Regions from separate parts of the Pseudomonas sp. P4_C1 genome, predicted to be linked through region 3. Evidence: predicted binding sites of a transcription regulator. Region 3 holds the regulator's gene; each other region holds the start of a gene.

Region 1 (4,362 bases), on a different contig from region 3:
TGAATCGCGTTACCCAACTGGCGCACCAGCGGGATGAACTCGGTCAGCCAGGCGTGCAGGCCTTCGTCAAGAATCTCGGTGATGCCGGTGTAGCGCAGGCGTGCGTCCATTTCTGCCGCCAGGCGTTGTGCGGGGCGACCGTTGGCCCCCGGCAATTGCGCGAGGATCTGGTCGATCTCTTCGGTGCAGGCGCGCAGGGATCGCGGCACATCGGCCCGCAGCAACAGCAACTCGGCGACATGCCGGGCGCCGGGGGCGTCGCGGTAGATTTCCGTGTAGGCCTCGAACGACGACAACGCCCGCAGCAACGCGCTCCATTGGTAATACGCGTGAGCTGTGCCATCGCTGACCGCTTCGGCCTGATCGCCAGCCATTTCGTAGCGGGCATCGAGCAGACGCAAGGTGTTGTCCGCCCGTTCGATAAAGGTCCCCAGACGAATGAAGCGAAACGCATCGTTACGCATGATGGTGCCGTAGGACGCGCCCCGGAACAGGTGGGAACGTTCCTTGATCCACTCGCAGAAACGGCTCATGCCGTAGCGACCGAGCCCCTGTTCAGCGATGCCGCGAATTTCCAGCCAGGTGGCGTTGATGTTTTCCCACATGTCGGCGGTGATGCGCCCACGCACCGCATGAGCACTGGCCCGTGCGGCACCGAGGCAGCTGTAGATGCTCGCCGGGTTGGCCGCATCCAGAGCGAAGAAATGCAGCAACCGTTCGGCATGCAGTTCGCCATGGCGCTCCAGGTAATCGTCCAGGGTGCCGGTGATCAACAGCGGCATGGCCAGTTCGTGCAAACCGTCGCCACGACCGTCTTGCGGCATCAGCGACAGCGAATAGCTGATGTCGAGCATCCGTGCGAGGTTTTCCGCCCGCTCCAGGTAACGCGACATCCAATACAAATCCGAGGCAGTTCTACTTAACATGACAGGCTTCCTTTAATCCTCGACCACCCAGGTGTCCTTGGTTCCGCCGCCCTGGGAGGAATTGACCACCAGGGAGCCTTCGCGCAGGGCGACGCGGGTCAAACCGCCGGGCACGACCCGGGTTTCGCGGCCCGACAGGACAAACGGCCGCAAGTCGATGTGGCGCGGCGCGATGCCGCTTTCGACAAAGGTCGGACAGGTCGACAGCGACAGCGTCGGTTGTGCGATATACGCATGGGGTTTGGCGATGATCCGCGCGCGGAAGGCTTCGATTTCCGCCGCCGTCGCTGCCGGCCCCACCAGCATTCCGTACCCGCCGGAGCCTTGGGTTTCCTTGACCACCAGTTCTGGAAGATTGGCCAGCACGTGGGAAAGCTCAGACGGATTACGGCATTGCCAGGTCGGCACGTTCTTCAGGATCGGTTCTTCGTCCAGGTAGAAACGGATCATGTCGGTAACGAACGGATACACCGACTTGTCATCCGCCACCCCCGTGCCGATGGCATTGGCCAGCACCACGTTGCCGGAACGGTAGGACGACAGCAGTCCCGGCACGCCGAGCATCGATTCCGGGTTGAACGCCAGCGGATCGAGGAAGGCGTCGTCAAGGCGACGATAAATCACGTCGACCGCTTTCGGCCCGTCGGTGGTGCGCATGTAGACCTTGTCGTCACGCACGAACAGGTCCGCGCCCTCCACCAGTTCCACACCCATTTCCCGCGCGAGAAACGCATGTTCGAAGAACGCGCTGTTGAAGCGGCCGGGTGTCAGCACCACCACGCTTGGATTGTCGATGGGACTTGAGCTTTTCAGGGTATCGAGCAGCAGGTTCGGGTAGTGGTCGATGGGAGCGATGCGTTGTGCCGCGAACAGCTCGGGGAACAGCCGCATCATCATCTTGCGGTCTTCGAGCATGTAACTGACGCCGCTCGGTGTACGCAGATTGTCTTCGAGCACGTAGTAGGTGCCGTCGCCGTCGCGCACCAGGTCGACGCCGGAGATGTGCGAATAGATATCGCGGTGCAAATCCAGGCCCTGCATCGCCAACTGGTACTGCTCGTTGGCCAGCACCTGCTCGGCCGGAATGATGCCGGCCTTGATGATGCGCTGCTCGTGGTAGAGGTCGGCGAGGAACATGTTCAACGCCTTGACCCGCTGGATGCAGCCGCGCTCGACGACCCGCCATTCACTGGCGGGGATACTGCGGGGAATGGTGTCGAAGGGAATCAGGCGCTCTGTCCCCTGCTCATCACCGTAGAGCGTGAAGGTTATCCCGGCGCGATGAAACAACAGATCGGCCTCGCGTCGCCGTTGTGCCAGAAGCTCGTCAGGCGTCTCGGCCAGCCAACGGGCAAACTCCCGATAATGCGGGCGGACCTGGCCGCCGGCATCGTACATCTCATCAAAATAGTTGCGGATCATGCCGTACTCCTTGTCACTCGGACGTCCAGACCTTCGCAAGGCCCGTGCCATCGGCATAAACGCTTAGATTTCAATCGGTTGGATAATCAAGACGCACGCACCGCACCAATCCTGTGCGACAAATGCCCCAACCTGATTGCCCCCGCTTCATTGCAAGGCGCTGTGATCGCCTATCACCAGCATAGTCTGTAGGAGCCAGCTTGCTGGCGAAGGGGCCCATGAGTCATGTGTCGCTCTTCGGGGACGCCTTCACTGGCAAGTCGGATCGCCGCACCGCAGCTCCTACGGGGTCGTGTTCAATATCCTGTCGGCGAAAACGAAAACGGCCAACCCGAAGGTCAGCCGTCAATGCTGGTTGTCACTGCTCATAAGGTTATGCGAGTCGCCCTCGTACCTCCTGTTTCACACCCCAGCCTTCGATGATGCCGCCCAACGGCTCGACCACCGCTTCGAAACCCTGTTCGAAATCGCCGATGTCGTCGTAGGTGGCATACATGACTTTGCACAACTCCAGCGCCCAGGCGCCATCGTCACGCACACTGACTTGCGCATTCAGGGATTCACCACGGTGGAAATGACCTGCCGCCCTGCGTGCCCGCTCCTCATCCGGGAAAATGGCGTAGAACTCGATGGGATGAAACCGTGAAAAGTCAAAACCGCCTTCTTTCATGCGGCGCAGAACGCTGCTGCTGATGTCTTCTTGATAGGCTGTGCTCATGAAACGTCCTCCTCAATACGATGGATAGACTTTCCGTACTCCCTCACCCGCAACCGAACAGCGCGAGCGACGGCAACCGATGTGCCGGCGGGAAACAAGCATGGAGCTGACAAGACCAGACCTTAGCGATCCGTTCGCTGATCTCGCTTGCAGAGTAGCCTCAAGATAGAGCCTCTGCCAAGGCCTGGATGTGAATGCGGGAGGTGTCGCTCAGACTGGGGTAATGCCGAGGATTTGAATGCTGTTCTGGGATTTGAGCTCTTTGACGCTCGCGTCACTGGTCCGCCCTTCCAGATCGTTCAGATCCAGTTCGGCGGCGACAGGAAGAAGCCGGGCCTTGATGAGCCTGGCGGCACGCTCGTAGTCCGGGCGCTCGGGGCACTCAAAGACTTCGTTGATGGTTTCGCCATGATCATCCATGAAAGTGACTTTCCACTTTTGCATTGGTGCCTCCTTGATGAAACCCATGCATGGGTTTACCCCTATCTCGACCTTGTTAGCCGGCTGATTGTTCCGCCTTGTTCCGCTGCATTTCAATGTGGGAGCGAGCCTGCTCGCTCCCACAGGTTTGGTGCGTGGACTGAAAGATCAGTCGTTGCTTGGCTTGTTCACTGCCTGCAACACGTATTGCGGCAGGGCGAAGGCGCCGATGTGGATTTCAGGATTGTAGTAGCGGGTGATGATGCCGCTGCCCGTGAAGCGCTGTTGCAGGGTTTCGCGGGACAACTTGCGATAAGCGGTATTGGTCGCGCCCCAGGCGAAGGTCATCGAGCCACCGATGTAGGTCGGCACGGCGGCCTGGTAGAAGTGCCAGTCCGGGAACAGGCTGCGCAAGCGACCGGCGGTGGTCTTCACTTCTTCGATCTGCATGAACGGCGTGCCGTTCTGCGTCACCAGGATGCCGCCTTCGTTCAAGCAGCGGTGACAGGCCTGGTAGAAGTTTTCCGAGAACAGCACTTCACCCGGACCGATCGGGTCGGTGGAGTCGGAAATGATCACGTCGAACTTTTCAGTGGTGGTGGCGACGAAACGCATGCCGTCGTCGATCACCAGGTTCAGGCGTGGATCATCGAATGCACCCTTGGAGTGGTTCGGCAGGAATTCCTTGCACATGTCGACCACGGTGCCGTCGATCTCGACCATGGTGATGTGCTCGACACTGCGGTGCTTGGCCACTTCACGCAACATGCCGCCATCGCCGCCGCCAATGATCAGCACGCGCTTGGCGGCGCCATGGGCGAAGATCGGCACGTGGGTGAGCATTTCGTGGTAGATGAACTCGTCGGCTTCGGTGGT
Region 2 (4,362 bases), on a different contig from region 3:
TTTTTATTCAGAATGCGTGAAGCATCTTCGCGGCTCTTTTCCACCAAGGCGCATTGATAGCAGGCCTGGGAGTAACCGGATCAGGCAATAGTTGCGGCACATCCTGCAACCGAATCCACGGCTGGTTGTTCCAGTGCAGCAAACTCAACGACATTTCCGGCCAGTTGAGCAGGCTCAGTTGCGGGCGTTCGGTTGTGGTGGGGTATTGGGCATCTCGCAGGGCGGGAACAACTTCGTGGGTGAGCCATTCACGTAACGCTCGGTACTCGGGGCAGTAGTGATAGACGAGCATGGCGTAGACGCCGGATTCGCTGATCAGCAGGGTGTTTTCGATGTGTCCGTGGATTAGGGTTTTGGCTGTTTGGTATTGGTCGGGATCGAGTTTTCGGAGTTGGCGGTCGTTGAGGTAGATGCGTAGCAGACGGCCCAGGTCGCGGGCGCTGAACCAAGGTTGGTTTTGTATCAGGAGGGCGTGGAGGTGGAGCTTGTGGCGGGTGAAGACATGAGGGATTAGATAGCTTTCTTTCATTTTGCAACTCCGGATGCGTATGAAGGAAGCTGCCTCTGTTCGTCGCCAAACGAAAGGGTGGCAGCTGCGCGCGGGTTGGCGAACCGGTGCATCCGGACAAACCGGCAGACCTGAAGGTCTCCCACGCACAGCCGCCATAATTCGAGATGGGATAATTCCCTGAATCGAATGTGGTCGCAGTGCGTCGGATGCTATCCAGGTCGCCAAACCCGGTGCTGAATATTCAGCTGGGGATGAGCTTAGAGATCGGATACTTCGCGACGCAATCGGACGGCGGTGTGATTTTTGTAGGACGTTGCCGGGATTGTTGCGGGGCTTGAGATCAAAAGATCGCAGCCTGCGGCAGCTCTACAGGTGAAGCGCAAGGTCGTTCCGACCTTCAATTGCGAGCAGGCTCGCTCCCACAGGGATCGTGGTGTTACTCGGCTGGTGGATTGAGCTTCGCTTCAAGCTCGGCGACTTTCGCTTCAAGACTTTCCAGCCGAGCCCGCGTGCGTGCCAATACAACCATCTGGCTATCGAATTCTTCCCTACTCACCAGATCCAGTTTGCTGAAGCCGCTCTGCAGCAACATTTTGAACTGGCTTTCGATTTCAGCTTTCGGCAGAGGCGTGTCGCCGCTGAAGAGGCGGGAGGCGGTGCCGGTCAGGGCGTCGAGGAAGTCTTTTGGCGCGAGCATGGGCAATGTCCTGGAAACAATGACGGGCAGTGTACCACGCAGTGTCTATAGTCATTTTCGCGGGCAAGCGGTGCACGCTTTTCGCGCATGGGGACGGACGGCCTCGCACCGTTGTTGTGCGTAACGTGCCGGGTGTTGTCGCTAAGTATTCACTATCCGCCGGTAAAGACTTGAAAACAGTCAGTTTTGTGGAGATGGCAAGCTTTCTGCTTAGATGCTGGTAACCCATGCACTGATGCAGTCGCTGTGACGAATGCAGTGCGCCAGGCGGAACGCGGGGAGTGTTTCGCAAGGAGCGGTTAGCTGGCGTCGGACGGGCAGGTAAGGCCGACGATGCGTTACAAAGCCAGGCACTGCGCTTAGACTTGAGACGGGTTTGTTTTCCTGGGGCAAGTCCACCAATTCGGGAGAGAGTTTTCATGAAGCTAGTCACTGCCATCATCAAGCCGTTCAAGCTGGACGACGTACGCGAGTCGCTGTCCGAGATCGGCGTGCAGGGCATTACCGTCACTGAAGTCAAAGGCTTTGGTCGGCAGAAGGGTCACACCGAGCTGTATCGCGGCGCGGAATACGTGGTCGATTTCCTGCCCAAGGTGAAGATCGACGTCGCCATCGACGACAAGGATCTGGACCGGGTAATCGAGGCCATCACCAAGGCGGCCAACACCGGCAAGATCGGTGACGGCAAGATCTTCGTGGTCAATCTGGAACAGGCGATTCGCATCCGTACCGGCGAAACCGATACCGACGCAATCTAAGCGGCCACAAACCCAACGCCCCAGGAGAAAACAATATGACTCTGCGTAAATTCGCAGGGCTAGGAGCCCTGTTGTCCCTCGTAATGCCCAGCCTGGCCATGGCGGCAGACGAAGTGGCGGCCCCAGTCCTCAACTCCGGCGACACCGCCTGGATGATGACCTCGACAGCCTTGGTGCTGTTCATGACCATTCCCGGCCTCGCGCTGTTCTACGGCGGTATGGTTCGGTCGAAAAACATTCTTTCCGTGATGATGCAGTGCTTCGCCATTACCGGTCTGATCAGCGTCCTGTGGGTCATTTATGGCTACAGCATCGCGTTCGACACCACGGGCATGGAGCAGGGCGTCGTCAACTTCAACTCGTTCGTCGGCGGCATGGGCAAGGCATTCCTCGCCGGCATCACGCCAGCCAGCCTGACCGGGCCTGCGGCGCTGTTCCCGGAGGCGGTGTTCGTCACCTTCCAGATGACCTTCGCGATCATCACCCCGGCGTTGATCGTCGGCGCCTTCGCCGAGCGGATGAAGTTCTCCGCGATGCTGGTCTTCATGGGCGTGTGGTTCACCCTGGTTTACGCGCCGATTGCGCACATGGTCTGGTCCGGTAACGGTGGCCTGTTGTGGGACTGGGGCGTTCTGGACTTCGCCGGCGGCACCGTGGTGCACATCAACGCCGGTGTGGCCGGTCTGGTTGCCTGCCTGGTGCTGGGCAAGCGCAAAGGTTTCCCGTCCACGCCGATGGCGCCGCACAACCTCGGTTACACCCTGATGGGCGCGGCCATGCTGTGGGTCGGCTGGTTCGGTTTCAACGCCGGTTCCGCCGCTGCGGCCAACGGCACCGCCGGTATGGCGATGCTGGTGACGCAAATCGCAACCGCCGCTGCGGCACTGGGCTGGATGTTTGCCGAGTGGGTCACCCACGGCAAACCTAGCGCATTGGGTATCGCATCTGGCGTGGTTGCCGGTCTGGTGGCAATCACCCCGGCTGCCGGCACCGTTGGCCCGATGGGCGCGCTGGTCATCGGTCTGGCGGCTGGCGTGGTGTGCTTCTTCTGCGCGACCACCCTGAAGCGCAAGCTCGGCTATGACGACTCCCTGGACGCCTTCGGTGTGCACGGTATCGGCGGTATCCTCGGCGCAATCCTGACTGGTGTGTTCGCTGCGCCGTCCCTGGGCGGCTTCGGCACTGTCACCGACATCGCCGCACAAGTGTGGATTCAGTGCAAAGGCGTGGGCTTTACGGTGATCTACACCGCGATCGCCACATTCATCATCCTCAAGGTGCTGGATGCGGTCATGGGCCTGCGCATCAACGAAGAAGAAGAAGCGGTCGGCATCGATCTGGCGCTTCACAACGAGCGCGGCTACAACTTGTAAGCACGCCCGTAAAAAACTTGCCCGGCTTGCCGGGCATTTTTTTGTCTGGAATTTGTCATTGAAAGCTGAGCTGAAAGGTTTTTTCCTATAGGTTTTGCGATGTTTGCGCCGGGTGTTTTTGTGCGGTCGAAGGCTTACAGGAATGAAGGAATATTAGGGCCTTTGTTTTTTCCCAGAGCGCGCTAGAATGCGCCCCGAACGTGCGGAGAACTGTATGTGGCAACAGACTCTGATTACCTTGCGGGCGAGGCCCCGGGGCTTTCATCTGGTAACGGACGAGTTACTCGCCGGCTTGCCTGAACTCAAGGCGTGTCGGGTCGGTCTGTTGCATTTGTGGCTGCAGCATACCTCGGCGTCGTTGACCATCAACGAGAACGCCGATCCGGCGGTACGTCGCGACTTCGAACGATTTTTCAATCGTCTGATCCCACAAGGAACAGGCGGCTATGAGCATAACGACGAAGGCCTGGACGACCTCCCGGCGCATTTCAAGGCCAGCGTGCTTGGCTGTCAGCTCAGTTTGCCGATTTCGGCGGGCCGGTTGGCGTTGGGAACCTGGCAAGGCGTTTACCTGGGCGAGCACCGTGATCATGGCGGTGCCCGTAAAGTCCTCGCCACCGTGCACGGTGAAGGGGCATAACCGCTGGTCAGCAGCGGCTGTTGATTTTTTTCCGGCAGCCTTCGACAGAGGGCAAAGCTGGGCTATAACTAATCTGCTTTTCGCAAGTCATGAGGTAGAACATGAGCGACGATGATCTGGAAAACGACGACCTCGAAGTAGGCGACGAAGACGAAACCGAAGAAGGTCTGGAAGCTGCGGCGGAAGACGTCGCTGAAGACGACGGCGGTGATGCGCCGGTTCCGACCGCCAAAGGCAAGGCCAAGGCAGCGGTATCGATCGATGAGTTGCCGAGTGTCGAAGCCAAGAACAAGGAACGCGATGCTCTCGCGCGGGCCATGGAGGAGTTTTTGGCCAAGGGTGGCAAGGTGCAGGAAGTGGAGGCCAATGTGGTCGCCGATCCG
Region 3 (4,362 bases):
CAGTTCCGGCAGCAGACCGGCAGGCAGATTGTCGATGCAGTAGTAGCCGTTGTCCTCAAGAACGTTGAGGGCGGTGCTTTTACCTGAGCCGGAACGGCCACTGACGATGATCAAGCGCATGATTACTGACCGTTTTGCTCGTCCAGGACAACCTGATACAGGGCTTCGTTGCTTGCAGCATGACGCAGTTTTTCGCGAACTTCCTTGCGGTCGAGCATGCTGGCGATCTGTCGCAGCAGCTCAAGGTGCGCATCGGTGGCAGCTTGCGGGACCAGCAATACGAACAGCAGGTCAACCGGCGCGCCGTCGATGGCGTCGAAGTCGATAGGGGCGTCCAGGTGCATCAAAGCACTGATGGGCGAAACACAGCCCTTGAGACGGCAGTGTGGAATAGCGATGCCGTTGCCAAAACCGGTGGAGCCGAGTTTTTCACGGGCAATCAGCGCCTCGAAGACATCTTGCATCTCCAGGGCCGGCACTTCGCGGGCGATCAGATTGGCAATTTGTTCGAGGGCTTTCTTTTTACTGCCGCCCGGCACGTTCACCAGGGAACGGCCGGGGGTCAGGATACTTTCAAGTCGGATCATGGGTTGGGAGTGTTAACGACCGGTTGCGCCCTGGAGGAGGCTCTGGGTCTTTTCCTTATGCTTTTTGAGTTGTTTATCCAGCTTGTCGGTAAGTGCGTCGATCGCGGCGTACATATCGGTATGTTCCGCGTTGGCGACCACTTCATTCCCGGGAATATGCAACGTGGCTTCGATTTTCTGCTTCAGTTTTTCGACGGTCATCGTGACCTGCACATTAGTGATCCTGTCGAAATGTCGCTCCAATCGTTCGAGTTTTTCGCCGATGTAGGTGCGAAGAGGTTCGGTCACTTCCAGTTGGTGTCCACTGATGTTGACTTGCATACAGCTTCTCCTTCGTTGCCAGTGCATAAAGCGGCAGATCAGATGATCTGCCACTGGAACGCTGTGGCGTGGCCCTACATCAACCGCTTGCGTTCGCTCGAAGGCGCGATCCCGAGGGATTCGCGGTACTTGGCGACGGTGCGGCGAGCCACCTGAATGCCTTGTGCCTCCAGTAAACCAGCGATCTTGCTGTCACTCAATGGCTTTTTCTGATTTTCCGCGGCAACCAGTTTTTTGATGATCGCGCGGATCGCCGTGGACGAGCATTCGCCGCCTTCGGAGGTGCTGACGTGACTGGAGAAAAAGTACTTCAGTTCATAAATGCCCCGGGGGGTATGCATGAACTTCTGGGTGGTCACCCGTGAAATCGTCGACTCATGCATGCCGACCGCTTCGGCGATGTCATGCAGGACCAGCGGCTTCATGGCTTCGTCGCCATATTCGAGGAAACCACGCTGATGCTCGACGATCTGGGTGGCAACCTTCATCAGGGTTTCATTGCGGCTTTGCAGGCTCTTGATGAACCAGCGGGCTTCCTGCAACTGATTGCGCATGAACGTGTTGTCGGCGCTGGTGTCGGCGCGGCGCACGAAACCGGCGTACTGGGCGTTGACCCGCAGCCGTGGCACCGACTCCTGATTGAGCTCCACCAGCCAGCGCTCGTTGTCCTTGCGCACGATAACGTCAGGAACGACGTACTCGGCTTCGGTGGACTCGATCTGCGAACCCGGGCGCGGGTTGAGGCTCTGGACCAGCTCGATGACCTGGCGCAGTTCATCTTCCTTGAGCTTCATGCGGCGCATCAGCTGGCTGTAGTCGCGGCTGCCAAGCAAGTCGATGTAATCGGTGACCAGGCGCTTGGCCTCGGCCAGCCAAGGGGTCTTGGCGGGTAGCTGGCGCAATTGCAGCAGCAGGCATTCGCCCAGGTTACGGGCGCCGATGCCGGCGGGCTCGAATTGCTGGATGCGGTGCAGGACCGCTTCGATTTCGTCCAGTTCGATGTCCAGTTCCGGATCGAAGGCGTCGAGGATTTCCTCGAGGGTTTCGTCCAGGTAGCCCTGATTATTGATGCAGTCGATCAGGGTCACGGCGATCAGGCGATCGGTGTCGGACATCGGGGCCAGGTTCAGTTGCCACAGCAAGTGGCTTTGCAGGCTTTCGCCGGCCGAAGTGCGGGTGGTGAAGTCCCACTCGTCGTCGTCATTGCTGGGCAGGCTGCTGGCGCTGGTCTGGTAAACGTCTTCCCACGCGGTGTCGACGGGGAGTTCGTTGGGGATGCGCTCGTTCCAGTCACCCTCATCGAGGTTATCGACCGTCGGGGCGCTTTCCTGGTAGGAGGGTTCCTGGATGTCGGCGTTGGGCTTCTGTTCGGCGTTGTCGGCCAAGGGGTCGGTGTTATCGAAGTCGTCGCCTTCTTCCTGGCGTTCGAGCATCGGATTGGACTCCAGGGCCTCCTGGATTTCCTGCTGCAGGTCCAGGGTCGACAATTGGAGCAGGCGGATAGCCTGTTGCAGCTGCGGTGTCATCGTCAGCTGCTGGCCCATTCTCAAGACTAGCGATGGTTTCATGGCAGGGGCTTAACACCTTATTCGCCGGCGCACACGCGCCATCCACTACAGGGCGCCGGGGCGCCAAACTTAAGCAAATTATATGCCTGAAACTGAAGGGTTTGCCTAGAGCGCTGTAACAATAAAAGCTGCAAAGTTTTGTTGACAGGTTGCTCCGGCTGGCTCCTGAACATCTTTGAAGCGTCGGGTTTGCCTAGAGCGCTGTAACAATAAAAAAGAGTTGATTTTTTATCGAGACAAGCGCTTGTCGACTGCTCTGGTGCCTCGGTGTCTTACAGGCGGAATTCGTGGCCCAGGTACACTTCCTTCACCAGGTCGTTGGCCAGGATGGTTTCAGCGTCGCCTTCGGCGATCAGTTGGCCGTCGTTGACGATGTAGGCGGTTTCGCAGATATCCAGGGTTTCACGAACGTTGTGGTCGGTGATCAGCACGCCAATGCCTTTGGCCTTGAGGTGGTGAATGATCTGCTTGATGTCCCCGACCGAAATCGGGTCCACGCCGGCGAAGGGTTCGTCGAGGAGGATGAATTTCGGGTTGGTGGCCAGGGCCCGGGCGATTTCCACGCGACGGCGCTCACCACCGGACAGGCTCATGCCGAGGTTGTCGCGGATGTGGCTGATGTGGAATTCCTGCAGCAGGCTTTCCAGCTCCTTGCGACGACCGGCCTTGTCGAGTTCCTTGCGAGTCTCGAGGATGGCCATGATGTTGTCGGCCACCGACAGTTTGCGGAAGATCGATGCTTCTTGCGGCAGGTAGCCGATACCGGCCTTTGCGCGACCGTGCATCGGCTGGTGGCTGACGTCCAGGTCATCGATCAGGACGCGGCCCTGGTCGGCCTGTACCAGACCGACGATCATGTAGAAGCAGGTGGTCTTGCCGGCGCCGTTCGGGCCAAGCAGGCCGACGATCTGACCGCTGTCGATGGACAGGCTGACATCGCGCACGACCTGGCGGCTCTTGTAGCTCTTGGCCAGATGCTGAGCTTTCAGAGTTGCCATTACTGGGCCTTATTCTCGTCGGTTTTCTTCTTCGGCTGGATCACCATGTCGATACGCGGACGTGCCTCGGTGACCTTGCTGCCCGTGGCGCGACCGGCGCTGGCGAGCTTCTTGACCGTGTCGTAGACGATTTTTTCGCCCTGGGTGACGTTGTTGTCCTTGTCGACAACCTTGGCCTTGTCGATCAGTACGACCCGGTTCTGCGCGGCGTGATACTGGATCGTCACGCCCCAGCCCTGAACAGGCTTGGTATCGCCAGCGGTTTGCAGTTGCTCGAAGTACGCCAGGTTGCCCACCGAGGTCACTACGTCGATGTCGCCAGTCGGGGTGCGGGTGATGGTCACGGTGTTGCCGGTCACCTTCATCGAGCCCTGGGTGATGATCACGTCACCCTTATAGGTAGCAATACCTTGCTTGTCGTCCAGTTGGGCATCGTCGGCCTGAATGCGGATAGGCTGCTGTTGATCTTCCGGCAGAGCCCAGGCGCTCACGCTTCCCAGTGCTGCGCCCAGACTGAGCAAAATCGGGAGGGTTTTAACGAGCCTCATACTGTCCTCTTACGTTCGATAGCAGGTGTATCCTGCTTTCTTTCAAATACGCTTTCATTCCCTTGCCAGTCGATACACCGCCAGCGCCGTCGATTCTAACGTCTTGCTCGGTCTGCGCATATTGCTGCTGCGGGAACACGGTCATGCGGGTGCTGGTGATCAGGGTTTTACGGTTTTTCTCGTCGAAGCGCGTGATGCGCACGTCATCGATCAGCTCGACCTGTGTGCCATCAGGGTTGACCTCGCCGTGCAGGCTCTGGACGTGCCACGGGTATTCAGTACCGCGGAACACATTCAGGTCGGGGTTGGTCAGCAATGTCACCTCGGTCGCTTTCAGGTG
Region 4 (4,362 bases), on a different contig from region 3:
CCCATCACGAAACGCAAGACCGCCCCGGCCAGAATCGGCGTGGCGACCACCAGCCCGCGTTGCTGCGTCGTCAGGTGCAGGTCGGCGGCGATCTGTACCGCCAACGGACCGAGCAGGTACCAGACCATGAAGCTCAGGTCGAAATAGAGGAAGGCTGCGAACAATGTGGGTGTATGGCCGGATTTCCAGAAGCTTGAATTCATCGCGCACCTCAGCTGTGAAGAGTCTCGAAAGGAGTCATGAGCTTGCAGGTGGGGCGCCGTTACGGCCGCACCACCGGCCCCGTGCTGTGGGGCCAAAACGAAAAAACGCCGCCACCCGATTCGCCAAGGGCAAATGAGGTGCGCGACGTCTTTGTCGTAGGTGGGGCAACCGCCGTTGGTTACCTGTGGTGATTACATAGCGAGATCTGTGCCAACACTCGAAATCGAGTCGTGGCCAATCGCGGGCTTGCCTGCTCCCACAAGGGAATGACGTCGAACACAATTCCCCTGTGGGAGCGAGCTTGCTCGCGATGGCGGCTGGACAGGCGCTACAGGACTTCAGCCGAGCAACTCGCTCATGGCAATAATCTGCTCCGCCACTTGAATCAGCTTCTGCTGACGGCTCATCGCCTGGCGGCGCATCAGGGTGTAGGCCTCTTCTTCGTTGCAGTCCTTCATTTTCATCAGCAGCCCTTTGGCCAGTTCGATGCGCTTGCGCTCGGCCAGTTGCTGGTCGCGGGCCTGCAACTGGGCACGCAAGGCCTGATCGCTTTCGAAGCGTGCCATGGCCACATCGAGAATCGGCTGCAGGCGTTGTGCGTGAATGCCTTCGACGATGTAGGCACTGACCCCGGACTTGATCGCCTGTCGCATCACACCGGGGTCGTGTTCGTCGGTGAACATCACAATCGGTCGTGGCTGGTCACGAGTCACCAGCACCACTTGTTCCATGACATCGCGACCCGGTGACTCGGTATCGATCAGAATCACATCCGGACGCACCGTTTCGACGCGTTCGGGCAGGTCGATGGTCAGGCCGGATTCATCGATCACTTCGAATCCGGCCTCGGTCAGGGCGGCCTTCAGGCGTCCGACTTTTTTCGCGGTGTCGTTGATCAGCAGGATACGCAGCATGGTCGTGGTCTCCTGTCAGCGGCTGGCGGATCGATGGGAGCTGTCGCTCATGGCGTGCAGTTTGAAACTGCGGGCATAACCGGTCGGGTCCGAGCCGTCCCAGATTTTGCCGTCGATCAACTGGCTGCTGCGCATTTCCTCGGCTGGTGAGGCGACGCCGACGGCACTGGCGGCCTCACGGTACAGGTCCAGTTGCTGGACCTGCCGGGCCACCGCGAGATAGTCCGGGTCATCGCGCAACAAGCCCCAGCGGCGGAACTGGGTCATGAACCACATGCCGTCGGACAGGTACGGCAGGTTGACCTCGCCATCCCCGTGCAAGCGCAGCGCATGCGGGTCTTGCCAGCGGTGGCCAAGGCCGTCGGCGTATTCACCCAGCAGGCGCGGTTCGATACAGTCCAGTGGCGCGTCAAGGTACTGATCGGCGCTGAGCAATTGTGCGGTACTGCGACGATTCTCGGTGCTTTCTTCGATGAAGCGGCTGGCCTCCAGAACCGCCATCACCAATGCCCGGGCGGTATTGGGGTATTGCTCGACGAACGCGTGGGTGCAGCCCAGGACTTTTTCCGGATGATCGGGCCAAATGGTCTGGGACGTGGCCAGGGTGAAGCCGAGGTCCTGTTGCACGGCACTGGCGGACCAGGGTTCGCCGACGCAGAACCCGTCGATACGTCCGGCTCGCAGGTGCGCGACCATTTGCGGTGGCGGCACCACCACGCTGTCGACATCCTGCAATGGGTGAATGCCCTGGCTGGCGAGCCAGTAATACAACCACATGGCGTGGGTGCCGGTTGGAAACGTCTGGGCGAAGGTGAGTTTTGAGCGAGTTTGGTGCACGTGCCGATCCAGTGCTTCAGGACTGGTCACTCCAAGCGCCTGCAAGCCTCCGGAAAGATTGATGCTCTGGCCGTTCTGATTCAGGCCCATCAGTACGGCCATGTCGGTCGCGGCCACGCCACCGATGCCCAGGTGTACGGCGTAAATCAGTCCGTAGAGGCTGTGGGCTGCATCGAGTTCGCCGCTGACCAGTTTGTCCCGCAGGTTGGCCCAGGACGACTGGCGCTTGAGATTCAGGGTCAAGCCGTGGGGTTGGGCGAAGCCCTGGGTGGCGGCGACCACCACCGAGGCGCAGTCGCTCAGGGCCATGAAGCCGAGATTGATTTCGGTTTTTTCCGGGGCATCGCTGCCATTGACCCAGGCCAAAGGGCCGGCTGACGGTTCGTTCATCGCGTGTTCACCTTGCAAAAAAAACGTCGTCCCGAGTCCTTGCATGAGCAGGCCGTGGACGACGCCATTGTCTTTGCACACATTCCGTCGTCGGCATGAGTGCTGGTACCTGGATTGGTGCAAGGCATATGCCATTAACCGCTGATTTGCTCACGCGCCTCGCTTGCAACCCCGTTGCCCGGCTATAATCGCCGCCTCAATTCGCCGCCAATCGAGTCAAATCCGCCCATGTACACCCTGGCCCGTCAGCTGTTGTTCAAACTCTCTCCGGAAACCTCCCACGATCTGTCCCTGGACCTGATCGGCGCGGGCGGACGTCTTGGGCTCAACGGCTTGCTGTGCAAGGCCCCGGCGAAGGTGCCGGTGAATGTGATGGGCCTGGACTTCCCGAATCCGGTGGGACTGGCCGCCGGTCTGGACAAGAACGGTGCGGCCATCGATGGGTTCGCCCAACTGGGTTTCGGTTTTGTCGAGATCGGCACCATCACGCCGCGTCCACAGCCGGGCAACCCGAAGCCACGCCTGTTCCGTTTGCCGCAAGCCGAGGCGATCATCAATCGCATGGGCTTCAACAACCTCGGCGTCGATCACCTGCTGGCCCGCGTGGCGGCGGCCAAGTACAAGGGCGTGCTGGGCATCAACATCGGCAAGAACTTCGATACCCCGGTCGAGCGTGCCGTGGATGACTACCTGATCTGCCTGGACAAGGTTTACGCCCACGCCAGCTATGTGACGGTCAACGTCAGTTCGCCGAACACGCCGGGCCTGCGCAGCCTGCAATTTGGCGACTCGCTCAAGCAGTTGCTGGCCGATCTGGCCGAGCGCCGCGCGGAACTGGCATTGCGTCATGGCAAACATGTACCGCTGGCGATCAAGATCGCGCCGGACATGAGCGACGAAGAAACCGCCCAGGTTGCACAAGCGCTGATCGAAACCGGAATGGACGCCGTCATCGCCACCAACACCACCCTCAGCCGCGTAGGCGTCGAAGGCATGGAGCATGGCGAAGAAGCCGGTGGTCTGTCCGGCGCACCGGTTCGCGACAAGAGCACCCACACCGTGACAGTGCTGGCATCGGAGCTGGGTGGTCGCCTGCCGATCATCGCTGCCGGCGGCATTACCGAAGGCAAGCACGCTGCAGAAAAAATCACCGCAGGCGCGAGCCTGGTGCAGATCTACTCGGGCTTCATCTACAAAGGCCCGGCGCTGATTCGCGAGTCGGTAGACGCAATCGCAGCGCTACGCTGATCCCCTGTGGGAGCAGCCGGTCGACGCTCGATTGCTCGCGATGGCAGCCTTTCAGTCAACATCATCGTTGAATGTTAAACCGCTATCGCGAGCAAGCTCGCTCCCACAGGTGTGTTTGCAGTTCGAACGTTGAATCGTCAGACATAAAAAAGGGCTCCTTAAAAGGAGCCCCTGGGCCGGAGCCCGCCGTCCGGATGGGACGCGCATGGTTAATTCGGTACAAAATCAGATTGTCGTGTCGGAGTGTTATGCCCTGTAATTAGCCGACGGCGTGAAGTTCGTTGAGTCTGTGGATTCCCGCAGTGCCGGTCATACCGTCCCAGTTGTCGCCGCGTCCTTCTCGCCAGCCATTGATCCAGGCTTGACGTACCGACGGTAGAGTAAATGGGCAAAGCTCACGGGATTTACCACCAACGCCATATTGATATCCGCGCAAAAATGCTCTTTCCAACGGATCACGCTTAAGTCTTCTCATAGGGTGTTGCCCTCACTTGTTGACTGTATTTATCGCGTCGACCTCAATTGAGGTCTGGCAGAAAAATTCTGCCGTTGGGGGCTCGTTGCCGGCGTGACGAGCCAAAGTGTTGGCGTCATTGCGGCGCCAACCTGTATTGAGTTCTAACCAATGCGTCACATCGAGGGAATGATCGTTTTGTCATAAGGACGTAACCGTTCATATGTTAAGGCCATAAGTAACAGCGTGTTTTACCGTATTTATTGGCCAAACCCCGGTATGATCGGCCCCGCGCTGGATGATGGGCTTAATCCT

What was found. The regulator sigma-54, encoded in region 3, starts transcription at its own class of promoters, with help from an activator protein. The targets are predictions, from matches to a motif close to ANTGGCATNNANNTTGCTNT.
Region 1: the regulator sigma-54 is predicted to act here: its motif matches at 2,381-2,400, upstream of AC1DU9_RS10315 (circularly permuted type 2 ATP-grasp protein).
Region 2: the regulator sigma-54 is predicted to act here: its motif matches at 1,402-1,421, upstream of glnK (P-II family nitrogen regulator).
Region 4: the regulator sigma-54 is predicted to act here: its motif matches at 2,462-2,481, upstream of AC1DU9_RS18435 (CmpA/NrtA family ABC transporter substrate-binding protein).

Annotation. Positions count from the first base shown of each region.
Region 1 covers NZ_JBFUHY010000011.1:123,046-127,407, reverse strand. Annotated here, with positions in the region: gene AC1DU9_RS10320 (alpha-E domain-containing protein) at 1-926, opposite strand, end outside; gene AC1DU9_RS10315 (circularly permuted type 2 ATP-grasp protein) at 939-2,348, opposite strand; gene AC1DU9_RS10310 (ribonuclease E inhibitor RraB) at 2,722-3,066, opposite strand; gene AC1DU9_RS10305 (hypothetical protein) at 3,277-3,510, opposite strand; gene speE (polyamine aminopropyltransferase) at 3,655-4,362, opposite strand, start outside.
Region 2 covers NZ_JBFUHY010000005.1:77,538-81,899, reverse strand. Annotated here, with positions in the region: gene AC1DU9_RS05665 (BRO-N domain-containing protein) at 8-529, opposite strand; gene AC1DU9_RS05660 (accessory factor UbiK family protein) at 948-1,208, opposite strand; gene glnK (P-II family nitrogen regulator) at 1,628-1,966, shown strand; gene AC1DU9_RS05650 (ammonium transporter) at 2,002-3,339, shown strand; gene AC1DU9_RS05645 (secondary thiamine-phosphate synthase enzyme YjbQ) at 3,554-3,979, shown strand; gene sutA (transcriptional regulator SutA) at 4,081-4,362, shown strand, end outside.
Region 3 covers NZ_JBFUHY010000037.1:9,999-14,360, reverse strand. Annotated here, with positions in the region: gene rapZ (RNase adapter RapZ) at 1-120, opposite strand, end outside; gene ptsN (PTS IIA-like nitrogen regulatory protein PtsN) at 123-587, opposite strand; gene hpf (ribosome hibernation-promoting factor, HPF/YfiA family) at 600-908, opposite strand; gene AC1DU9_RS19005 (RNA polymerase factor sigma-54) at 983-2,476, opposite strand; gene lptB (LPS export ABC transporter ATP-binding protein) at 2,749-3,474, opposite strand; gene lptA (lipopolysaccharide transport periplasmic protein LptA) at 3,474-4,022, opposite strand; gene lptC (LPS export ABC transporter periplasmic protein LptC) at 4,009-4,362, opposite strand, start outside.
Region 4 covers NZ_JBFUHY010000034.1:20,209-24,570, forward strand. Annotated here, with positions in the region: gene AC1DU9_RS18425 (nitrate/nitrite transporter) at 1-203, opposite strand, end outside; gene AC1DU9_RS18430 (ANTAR domain-containing response regulator) at 543-1,118, opposite strand; gene AC1DU9_RS18435 (CmpA/NrtA family ABC transporter substrate-binding protein) at 1,134-2,345, opposite strand; gene AC1DU9_RS18440 (quinone-dependent dihydroorotate dehydrogenase) at 2,574-3,593, shown strand; gene rmf (ribosome modulation factor) at 3,853-4,068, opposite strand.